2 regions of the Paenibacillus vulneris genome follow, and region 1 is predicted to be linked to the other one. Evidence: predicted binding sites of a transcription regulator. Region 1 holds the regulator's gene; the other holds the start of a gene.
The links. The regulator LexA, encoded in region 1, represses DNA repair genes until DNA is damaged. The targets are predictions, from matches to a motif close to CGAACATATGTTCG.
Positions count from the first base shown of each region.

Region 2: the regulator LexA is predicted to act here: its motif matches at 2,012-2,025, upstream of ABEA66_RS23205 (YhjD family protein).

Region 1 is NZ_BAABJG010000026.1:5,709-11,707, forward strand. Features, by position in the region: gene metH (methionine synthase) at 1-550, opposite strand, end outside; gene ABEA66_RS22360 (1,2-dihydroxy-3-keto-5-methylthiopentene dioxygenase) at 815-1,357, shown strand; gene ABEA66_RS22365 (HAD family hydrolase) at 1,489-2,283, opposite strand; gene ABEA66_RS22370 (hypothetical protein) at 2,342-2,851, opposite strand; gene ABEA66_RS22375 (DUF896 domain-containing protein) at 3,101-3,286, opposite strand; gene ABEA66_RS22380 (LysM peptidoglycan-binding domain-containing protein) at 3,440-3,802, opposite strand; gene lexA (transcriptional repressor LexA) at 3,949-4,572, shown strand; gene ABEA66_RS22390 (alpha/beta hydrolase) at 4,647-5,558, opposite strand; gene ABEA66_RS22395 (TetR/AcrR family transcriptional regulator) at 5,615-5,999, opposite strand, start outside.
Region 2 is NZ_BAABJG010000027.1:67,757-73,755, forward strand. Features, by position in the region: gene ABEA66_RS23195 (YhjD family protein) at 1-359, opposite strand, end outside; gene ABEA66_RS23200 (DNA polymerase IV) at 356-1,624, opposite strand; gene ABEA66_RS23205 (YhjD family protein) at 1,621-1,992, opposite strand; gene ABEA66_RS23210 (TIR domain-containing protein) at 2,227-3,276, shown strand; gene ABEA66_RS23215 (hypothetical protein) at 3,254-3,466, shown strand; gene ABEA66_RS23220 (YitT family protein) at 3,626-4,495, shown strand; gene ABEA66_RS23225 (undecaprenyl-diphosphatase) at 4,612-5,220, shown strand; gene ABEA66_RS23230 (YcdB/YcdC domain-containing protein) at 5,586-5,999, opposite strand, start outside.

The DNA of each region.
Region 1 (5,999 bases):
TCGTCTCCATGGCTTTGCGAACGCCGATACTTCCTGCTTTTACATTCAATGTATCTTGGGATGTCTCAAGCAAAAGGGCGTCGACGCCTGATTCGATTAATGCCAAGGCTTGCTCATAGTAGCTGTCTACCAGCTCATCAAAAGTAACGCCGCCCGTTACCGACAGGGTCTTGGTCGTTGGTCCAAGCGCTCCGGCAACATAGCGCGGCCATTCCGGCGTGCTGAATTTCCGTGCTGCCTCAACCGCCAACCCAGCGGCCCGCAGGTTAAGCTCACGTGCACGGTCCTGCAAATTATATTCAGCCAGTACTACGCTGGTAGCACCGAAAGTATTGGTTTCAATAATATCCGCACCAGCGGCCAAATAAGCTTCATGAATTTTGGAAATGACGTCCGGACGGGTAACGACCAAGTACTCGTTACAGCCATCTAAATCCTCCCCGCCAAAATCAGCCTCGGTCAGATTTTCCTGTTGAATCATCGTGCCCATCGCGCCGTCCAGAATCATAATTTTCTTTTGGAGCTGCTCTTTCAAGGATGGTTTATTCATTGCTCTCTTCCTTTCACCTGCGTCCTTCCGACAACTTCTTCCTTGCATGTCTATTCTATATCCATCATGTATATCACAAAAAGGCGAATAATGTAACCCTAAGTTTAACAGAAACGTTCGTCAATGAAAAGGGATTCCGAACAGGTGTCCATCTGTATTTCTTATAATTCCTATTGGGATAATCGTGAATATCCGATCGACAGATATCAAAAATTGCACTATAATAAGTAAAGAACTAATTTATGATTTGAAAGAGGGATGAGCATGGCAGAAATTCGCATTCGCAGCACTAATGAACGCATCTCCGGCGAAGAAAATGTTAAAGCATTTTTGGATAAGCAAGAAGTATTGTATGAGCATTGGAATCCAGGCAAGCTTCCGGCCCACCTGCAGGAAAAATTTATTCTTAGCGATGAAGAAAAGGCAGAGATCTTATCTACTTTTGAGCCTGAGATCAAAGACCTTGCAAGCCGCCGCGGCTACTTGACTTGGGACATCATCGCACTCTCCGATGCGACTCCGAATCTGGACGAATTGCTGAAAAAGTTCGAGCAGGTTCACACGCACACAGAAGATGAAGTTCGCGCCATTACGGCAGGTAAAGGGATCTTCATTATCAAAGGCACTGATGATGTAGGCTACTTCGACGTTGAGCTGGAAGCCGGCGACGTTATCTCCGTTCCTGAGCACAAACCTCATTTCTTCACCTTGATGGACAATCGCCAAATCGTAGCCGTTCGTTTATTTATTGAAACTGAGGGCTGGATTGCTCATCCGTTCGACGATCCTACCTTCCAAAAGGCCTAACCAAATAACCCCACTCAGTAGGGTATTGGTTCGAAGCCGATTCAGACAATTTGCGGGGAACCCCGATATTATAAAATGGCTGTAATGATTAGAAAAGACCCTCGAACTGAGGGTCTTTGTCGTTATAACAATTAACCAATAGATTGAATAATGCCCTGAATTTCACGCAAGCTTTTGATTTCGTAAGCAGGAATGATTTCATCCGTACGGCTAATTCCATGACGGTTAATCCACATGTTTCGCATGCCTACACGTCCGGAGCCCAAAATATCTGTAGTCAATTTATCCCCAATCATAACTCCTTGATCTGCTGTAATCCCAAGAAGCTCCATTGCATGGTTAAATATAGAGACAGCAGGCTTTCCTTCACCAAAATTCCCGGAAATAATGATATGGTCAAAATATGGGGCCAGATCCGGTACTCCTGCCAGCTTTTCATTTTGCAAATCCGGCGAGCCGTTAGTGAGCAGCAGCAGCTTGTACTTCTCTTTTAACTGCTTCAGCACTTCAAAGGTTTCTTCATAGACAATCGGCCGGTTACGACGCTCAGCTGGAAACAGCTCGCCCAAGCGGTAGCCCAGCTCAGGGTCATCGATGCCCAATGCTTTAAGTCCGCGTGTCCAGGATTCCGTCCGGTAGGTCGGAGCGAGCTTCTGCAGCTTGCGGAAGTTCTCGTTCTCGCCTTCGGTAAAATTAGCCCAGAGTCCCTCAAACGGATTAATTCCGATCATTTTCGTAAATGGAAATGTTTCGTAAGATTCATATAAAGCACGCGCTTCCTTACGAACCGCTTCCTCCAAAGCCGCAGGGTCCAGAGAATAATGCTTGGCCGCTTCCTCGCAAGTCGCCTGGAAAGCTTCCTTTACGCTCCGGTCATCCCACAACAGCGTATCGTCCAAATCAAATAAAACCGCTTGAATGCTCATCCTAGTCTTCCATCCTTTTCCCCATAAAATCTGTAGTGGTTCCCGTCGAAGCCATTGATTATTCGTTCTTCAGCTCTACATGATTCCGAGCCGCAAATTGCTTAAGCTGCTCCGACAACTCTTCCATATTAAATTGGTGGAACAATTTCGTAAATACCCATTTGTTTTTGCCCGTAGTCAAAGCTATCGCTACAGCGTCTTTTTGAATAACGATTTCCTGGATCTGCGCAGGCTCTACCCGCCGATCGCCTCCAAAACGCCGCGAAACGAGGTAGTCCTTACCGACCTTGAGGAAGGGCCGGCGTACCAGGAAAATAAATAAACCTAAGACCATATAGCTCCCGCCGGTCACCCAATACAAACTATCGTTCTGGTAGTTATTGCGAAAAGCGATAAAGCAGAAAATGCCGACGCAAACCAGCAGTAAAGGCATGAACCAGCTTCTCCCGCGTAACGTAACCGCTCCGTCCGAGGAGGATTCGCTCAATAAAGGCTTGCCTTGCTTGGCCCGGGCCTTATTGACCTTCTTAGAGTTTTTAAGAACCATCCGTTCCCATTTACGAGACATATCTCAATCTCCTTATAAAAGTACTGTATGAATACGCCAAAAAGTTGGAGTACCCGGAGTATCAAGAAGGCAGATACTACCAAACCATCCAACATAGGAATCATCTATTCAGTTATCGAAACATGAGCCAGTGCGATATCCCGGTGTATAAACCGGATCTTGTATTATCGTCATACCCAAGACTTGCTTGGAAAATGCCATATTGCTCTGCTCCACTGCTCCAAACTGCATGAAATGAAGTCCCCCTAATTATTGCTTGTTGTCATCATCAACGAATTTGATGTTCTCCAGCTGGTTGCGCAAATTGCTCTTAAATGCGTTAATATAACGCTTTCTAAGTTCGTTGCGTTCTTCGAGCTCTTCGTCTGTCAGCCCCACTGATTTCGCTTTGCGTGCCAACTCATTAATCCGTTTAATGTACTGATCGTGTTCCATTTCGTTCATTGTAATCCTCCTGGTCATGTCAGGCTTGATTCAGGCGCATTCCGGCTCTTTCTCAAGCACAGCTAAAAATGCATCAAATTATACTTTGACATTACAGGATTCGATTGTCAAGTGCAGTCGAAACAGAAGTAAGAACAACAAGGCTTAAGGCAGAACCAGGACTTGACCTACTTGAAGTACATTAGACTTCAAGTCATTCACTTTCTTCACTTCGTACATATAGTCACGGACATTGCGTCCCTTTCCCGCGTACTTGCTCGCAATCCCCCATAGCGTATCTCCTTTGACGACTTCGACGGTTTGCTCCAGATGGCTTCCGGTGTCAGCCGCAAATGCGTCCGAATTCCCGCCAATAAAGGAAAGGCAAATGCTGGCTATCAGGATCACTAACGCAATGACAAACAGCCCCCTCATTCTCCTCTTGGTACCGTTGGGATTTTCCCCTCTCCGTCTGTTTCCTTGCACCGAGACAACCGAGTTTGTAAGTAATTGTTCATTCATATACATGATCACGACCCCCAAACATTTGTTCTGTTTTTATAATAACGCGAACATTTGTTTGTGTCAATGCTATTTTTCGAACTTATGTTTGTACGAACTCCGGTTCTGTGATATAATTTGGTTAATTATTACCAATACTGGAGTGATACTTGATGAGCAAACTATCCAATCGGCAGCTGGCGATATTGGAATTTATTAAGAACGAAGTGAAAGATAAAGGCTATCCTCCATCCGTACGTGAAATTGGAGAAGCCGTTGGACTAGCCTCCAGTTCGACTGTTCACGGACATTTGGAGCGTTTGGAGAAGAAGGGTCTGATCCGCAGAGACCCTACCAAGCCTCGCGCTATTGAAATTACGGATGGCTCATCGACGGAAGGAAGCCAATTCGCTCTTTCCGTTTCCAGGGTACCTTTGATCGGACGCGTAACAGCTGGTGTACCTATTACGGCTACGGAGAACATTGAAGACTACTTCCCTCTGCCTTCGCATTATGTCGGAGATCATAACGTGTTTATGCTCAGCGTAATTGGCGACAGTATGATTGATGCAGGGATTCATAACGGGGACTACGTCATTGTTCGCCAGCAGCAATCGGCTAATAATGGAGATATCGTCGTTGCCATGACGGAGGATGACGAAGCCACGGTCAAGCGCTTCTTCAAGGAGAAGGATCATATCCGCCTTCAGCCGGAGAATTCCACCATGGAGCCCCTTCGACTCAAGCATGTGACCATTCTTGGCCGTGTTGTAGGCGTATTTCGCGACATTCACTAAGATGATTCCCAAGTATAACGGAAGGAAGCCAAGATGCAGGCGGCACCTGTACCTTGGCTTCTTTTATATTCCTTCTATTTATGCAAACGGCCTGTAACGAACCCGCCGATATGCCGTATAGCCTCCTCTCCTTCCGGCAAGATGCCTGCCAATTGCTGAAAAACGCACCACATCTGATCCCAAACCTCCAACGTGACATCAACCCCGGAAGCCCTTGCTTTGTCTGCCAATCGGGTACATTCGTCGAGCAGCACCTCTTGATCCCCTACTTGAATAAGTAAGGGAGGCAGTCCTTGCAGATTCTGGTTTAATGGCGACATTAACGGCGGCTTGGGCGATAAGGAGCCCAAATAATACTCCGCACACAACCTGGAGCTTTCCAGGCTACCTAGCGGGTCCGAGCTCGCATGGCTGATATAGGATTCACTATCAAAGTATATGAAGTCCGTATGGGGCGACAGCAGGAAAGCTCCAGCCGGCAGCGGGTCCCCTGCATCACGTAAAGTCAATAAAGTCATCAATGCCAGGCAGCCGCCGACAGAGTCTCCCCCAAGCATGATTTGCTTGCTGGGTATTCCCTGCTGCATCAGCCAACGGTAGGCTGCTAAACAATCTTCATTAGCTGCAGGATAACGATGCTCAGGAGCAAGACGGTACTCAATGACAAGCACTCGGGTACGGCTCTGTTCGGAGATTCGGGCCGCCAGATCCCTATGGGTATCGCATGAGCCCGAAATAAACGCGCCTCCATGAAAGTACAAGATGGCGTCATTACCATCTTCGGCCGCCTCTCCGGCCAAAACCCATTCCCCTTGGATATGGCCGACCATAACTCGTTCCGTCTTCACACCAGATAGCTTGGGCAGCGCTTGAACTGCCTCCCTTTCCTCCGAGCGAATTTGTTCTACGGTTTTTCGGGTAAAGGTAAACGATTGCCTGAGATGCTGCTTAATGGCCGCTAGAGTTTCCTTGCTGGATGATTTCATGTCATTTCCCCCCACATTTTAGTACTGAATATTCAGTATTAATAAATTAAAAAAAATTACTGATGATCCTTATGGTAAGCTCCATGTGAAGACATGAAAATGGAAAGGAATAATTCATCAAACCGCTTCTTCTCAATATCAAAATAACGAATCCACGATTCCGAATAGCATAAATACGCGAACAGAGGGATAATCCCCGTAAAAAATTCCGCGATCCGTCTTTCGTCAGGATCATACGCTTGATCTGTCTCGGCAAGACCCATCCGGGATTGCTCAGCCTGGATCATCGTTTCCACTACTTTATAGATGACAGGCTGTTCGTTGGATTTCTTGAGCGAATCGATAAACATGATACGGATCACATCGGAATTTTGTACCGCAAACTCCCTATAAATCGTCTGCAGCCTGCTTTGCATAGTGTTTGCTTTAGAATCATGAGTA
Region 2 (5,999 bases), on a different contig from region 1:
CGATAGCACAGCGAGTTGTCGTCCTTCGTATCTTCAAATACCTGAATGTGCCGCTCCAGCAAAGCTCTCTTATTCTTCATGACATCCTCGCGGATATGTCTCGCTAATATTTTGGCGGCGGCGGAATAGAGGAGCTTCAATGTCTGGGTGGACATCTCGACTTCGATGCTCTTTTTTTCAACAATTTGCAGCGCGACGGGCAGCAGGACGGAGTCCCGTATCATGTCCATTTCCTTGTTCGTCGGCGGCTCGGGGGGCGGGGCCGGCGCGTCTTTTCGAATAAGGGACTGCTCTTTATGCTGCGGAAGCATCATGCGGCTTGATTCCCATAATCCGTTCCCTTCGAGTTTCTTGCTCATTTATAGTGCCCTCCAATTTTTTGTGCCCTCTCGAACGCTTGCCCGGAGGCGGTTACTGAGGACGCTCTTACGATGGCCGCGCTGCCGTAACGTTCCTTGATCTGATCGGTAACTCGATCCAGTGCCCGTAATTTCGGTTGATCCTCGAATAAAGTCAACTGGTATACTTCATCGTCCGTTAACCCGCTCAGCATGACGCCGAGGCGGCGTACGGGCATCTTATCCCAATGACGGTAGAACAAGGTTTTGACGGCCTCGAAGACCGCACTGGTATTATTCGTCGGATCAGGCATTTTCATTTGTCTCGAGAATCCGGTCGGAGCCTCGTAGGGGCTGCACATGCAGCTGACCGATACGACACCGCCCATGTATCCTTTGCGCCGGCAGTCGCGGCAGACCTCCTCCGTCAGCTCGAGCAGAATCGTCTCTACCTCGCTATTCTCGATATAGTCTCTCGGCAGAGTCATCATATGGCCTACCGATTTGGGCGGCGTATGGAACGTCCCGGGGGTGACAGGGGAGTCATCCAGGCCGTTCGCCGTTCTCCACATGACCTCCGCGTGAATATCGCTTTGCTTGCCGAAGCGCGCCCGGAATTTCTCCTTCAAGCGGGGGAGCGGGGTTCGCGCGATATCGCCGATCGTAAACATCCCGAGCCGCGCGAAATGCTTCGTCATGCGGGACCCGACGCCGAACATTTTTTGTACCGGCTCAGGCCAAAGCTTATTTTCGATTTCCTCCTTGCGCAGGATGAACAAGCCGCTATTGCTCTTCTTCGCCCAGATATCCGTTGCGAGTTTGGCCAGTATTTTATTCGAGCTGATGCCGATTCTTACTTTTACTCCCGTTTGCTGAAACACCTTCTGCTGGATGGATTGGGCTATCGTCAGCGGATCTCCCCAGATCCCGAGACTTCCGGAGACGTCCAGAAACTGCTCGTCGATCGAAAAAATTTCAACCAGGTCGCTGTATTCCTTGTAAATCTCCGTGATCATGAGAGAGACGTCGATGTAATGCTGCATGCGCGGACGCATGACCACGAGCTGCGGGCATTTGTTCAACGCCTCGCCCAGCCGTTCGGCGGTAGTGACTCCATAGCTTTTGGCTATGGGGCAGGCCGCCAGGATGATGCCGGAACGGCGTGCCGGATCCCCGGCCACAGCGACGGGCTTATCCCTGCACCCGGGATGGTCCGCCTTTTCCACACTGGCATAGAAGCTCTGGCAGTCCGCCAGAAAAATCGTTCTCTCGCCCTTCGTGATCATTTTAACCGCCTCCGCAAATTCATAAGCGTAGTCATAAGCTCCGCTTTTACCAGGCTTCTTAGCATTTTAAAATGATGGATGTAACCGCGGACCTTATATTCCACATCGATGCCAAGTGTATTCATCTCCGTGTGCAGCACCTTGATGCTTCGCTCCCTCATCCTGTTCTTAAGGGCTTGCAGCTCGGGATAGATGGAGCTCTCGACTTCCCTGAGATAAAAGATTACATGGTTATAAACAATTTTGTCCTTGTACAGGGTCAGCTCCTCGATATCTCTCGCCAGCATATCCAACAGAATGGGCAGCAGGGTGTATTCCTTGATGATTTGAATATCTTCTTCGGTTTCTACTCTTGGATTGATACTCATAAATGACACCACCGTAATGCGAACGTGTATTCGTATTTAATCCTTATTATATACCGAACACACGTTCTTTATGCAAGTGTATTTTATGGAAATTGGTGTCGCTGCTGTTTGATAAAAAAACTTCGAAGGGACTATCAACAGAACAGGAAAATTTTGCTACACTAATAGAGATACAAGCATGGGATCGGTTTACCGGGAGACTAGAGAATTGATCTTGAAAAGGGGAAGTGTCCGTTGTCGGTATCGAGGCAAGAACGAAAACCGGAGCTGTTCATCGGCTCCTCAAGGGAAGCGATACATTATGCGCGGGCCGTTCACGAAAGCCTAAGCCGCTCGGCCCAAGTGACTCCATGGTATACGGCATTCGGGGCCAATTCCTACACGATGGAAGCGTTGGAGCAGCAGCTGGATCTAAGCGACTTCGGTGTGTTCGTGTTTGCGGCGGACGACGTTGCTCTTTATCGCGGACAATACGTATTTATCACCCGGGACAACACGCTGTTCGAGATGGGGCTGTTCTGGGGAAAGCTGCGGCGCAGCCGCGTGTTCGCCCTGGTCCCGAGATCGGTGCAGGAGCGGGATGACCTCATCCGGGATACGACGATCAAGGACTTTCATATTTTATCCGATTTGCAGGGGTTAACTCTGCTCACTTATCATGAGGCGGTACGCGGCAATTATTTGGCGGCAGTCGATGTCGCTTGCGGCTACATTGCCAAGGCTATCGAGGACGAGCAGACCTTCACCGATCCTTACCAGCTTCTTGCGGAGAAGGAAGCCGAGCTCGAGAGGAAGCAAAGCATCCTTCACTTCTTCTGGGAATATAATCGGAATGTGACGGCTGCCGATCCGGAGGAGAAGTACCATTCCTTCAGCGAGGCCGTTCGCAACTCCTTGCTCGCTCCCGAGGGGTTTCGGGTGACCGGGGCGGCTATTTGGAAGAAGGAAGGGAATGACGGCGTTCGCCAAGTGGGCGGGAATGTGGGGAGAGGCAAGTTTTACCGGTTCCAAACCTACGCGGAGAAGAAGAACGACAAGAAAATATACGTGCTGGAAGCCTTTTTGAACAGCACCTGGGAATTTTTGCGGCGGAAAGAGGTTGCCGAGGTGTATGTCCTATGTTATCCTCTAGATAAAGAGCATGTGTTATCCGTGCATATCTCGGGACTGAAAGTATTATCCAAGGAGGATCTTACGGAGATCGTCTATCATAACGAAGAGCTGCTGGCAACCATTAGTCACTTAGTTGGAGGGGATTCAGATGAACAGAAGCGCAGGGTTTAAACGGACTTCGATTTACGGATCCGCAGCGGGACGGTGGGCTGCTCCAAGCTCTGCCGACTTGGGTACGGCTCGCGAAGAGCATGATGCCAAAGCGGGCGTCTTTATCGGACCTTCCGTTGAAGGCGGCGACAAGGAATATGTTCACGTCATCAGCGGAAAAGTGATGAACCGCAAGCCATCGTTTATATAATCATAGCCTCGCAATAAGTTAGGAGCCGTGCGTTGAACGTACGGTTCTTTTGGCGTTGTCGACATGAGGTTTTGAACCCGTTCCTCCTTCAAAAAAAGTTGGTTTTTTTACGAAAAAAAAGCGAACGCTATGGTTAAAAAAGAGGACGAGGTAGGGAAAATGAACAACCGGGTACATAAAAAGAAAACTTGGCTTGAATTTTTGAAGGCCTTCATTTTTATATCCATCGGTGCGGTGATGATGGCCGTAGCCCTTGAGGTTTTCCTGGTGCCTAACGATGTTATCGACGGAGGGATTACCGGGATTTCCATCGTGCTATCCAAACTAACGGCGTTTCCGTTAGGGTTATTTATCTTCTTTATCAATCTTCCTTTCCTGGTCGTCGGCTACAAGCAGATCGGCAAGACGTTTGCGTTCTCTACGCTGTACGCGATTGCCTTGATGTCCGTAGTCACAGCTTTATTGCATCATGTAGAGCCTTTTACCAACGAGAAAATATTGGCCGTTTTGTTCGGAGGGCTCATTCTCGGGTTGGGAGTCGGTCTGGTGCTGAGGTTCGGCGGGTCGCTGGACGGCACCGAGATTGTGGCTATCCTGCTGTCAGAAAAATTCAGATTGCCTGTCGGTCAGATCATCATGTTCATCAACGTGTTTATCTTTATATTGGCCGGCTTTGTGTTCGGCTGGGACTCGGCTATGTATTCCATTTTCACCTATTACATCGCTTCCAAGGTCATGGATATTGTCGTTCAAGGTCTGGAGGAATCCAAATCGGTTACGATCATCTCGAATGAATATGAGGAAATTTCCCATGCGATCATGAAGCGGCTGGGCCGCAATACGACGTATATTTACGCCAAGGGAGGATATTCCAAGGAGGATACCCAAATGATCTATTGCGTCGTTACGCGGCTGGAGCTGAGCAAATTGAAAGCACTCGTTCAGGAAATAGACGAAAGAGCCTTTATTTCCATTCAGCAGGTATCCGATGTGCTGGGAGGTAATTTTGACAAAAGCAGCATCCATTGATACGGTGGAAGATGATGGTTTGCCGCGATACACGTTTTTTAATGAATTATTAATAAATTATTAAGATTTATGCTTTATACTGATCCCGTCATCTTGATTTGGATGGGGGATTACTTTTGAACTACGCGATTTTTCAATTTATTAATCAATGGGCGGGACAGGGCGGCTGGCTGGACAGCGTGATGGTGTTCTGTGCCCGCGATCTGGTTTGGGTTATGCTGCTCATTCTGGCTGTGCTGTGGATCAGCGGCCGCAGCGTGAATCAAAAAGGAGTATTCTACGCCTGCCTGTCAGCGGCCTTGGCAATTCTCGTTGCCGGGTGGATCATTTCACCTATCGTTGATCATCCGAGACCGTTCGTAGAGCATCAGGTGCATCAATTGGTTCCCCATGACGCAGATCCGTCGTTCCCAAGCGACCATACGACCTTCACGTTCTCTATTGCCTTCACGGTATGCATGCTGTTGAAGCGCCGGATGGGAATATTGATGATAGTATTGGCCAGCCTCACGGGCATCGGACGCGTGTATACAGGGGTTCATTATCCTGCGGATATCGCCGGAGGGATCATCCTTGCCCTGCTGTCCAGCATGCTGGTCGTTAAATATCGCGGCTTTGCAGAGCCGCTGGCCAAGCTGTGCATAGGGATTTACAATAAGATCGCTGCAAAACTTCCGTTCCTGCCGCTAGGCGACAGAGCGCGAGCTCAGTCCAACAAAGCATAATACCGTGCAAGGAGAAAGCCTGTACCCCTTCAAGTAAGGAGGACAGGCTTTACGGTACGGTATAATGAAATAAAGAACAACCTGCCCTGATTCAACAAAGGCAGGTTGTTCTGTCTTAATACGGCCTTATAGATTAGTAAAGCACACCGCGGGTTACGATAACCAACAAGATAAAGAGAACCAGGATAACACCTACGCTAGTAAATCCGAAACCTACACCACTCATTTGAAATTCTCCTCTCATATGCTTAGTTTTGGAAGGGGGTATTGCTTATTCCCAAAATAAGTATATGTAAGGGGGAGCCCCAGTGCTTGGATCAATGCCCTTACCCGATAAATGGGGCGTCAGTACATTTGGCGGCGGCTCAATAAGTTAAATGGACCCGTTCCCCTGTGACGGCATCGCAAATCGAATCGAAATGCGTCAGTGTGTAGACAAGACACGCTTTAACGGTCTCTTCGGGCGAATGCCTGTCAGCCAGCCGGTAGGACAGCCTGGCCTCGATATGAGGAAATAGCAGCTCCCATGCGGTTTCGGCTACAATCTTAGGCTCACAGCATCCGAGATTGCTTCTTGCTTCTTTATCCGCGTCGCCGCGGCTGGCCTGGAACAGCTTCAAGGCATCCATGACATGAGAGATATTCCAGGTGTCCCGGTCTATAATCAGTCCGATCTTGCCGCCCATGATAGGAATCCCGTGAAGGAAGCGCTGCATCTCGATCTTGATTTGATTTCCCTGCATGCTCTCTACAATTCGGCCGTCCGATTTATGAATAAA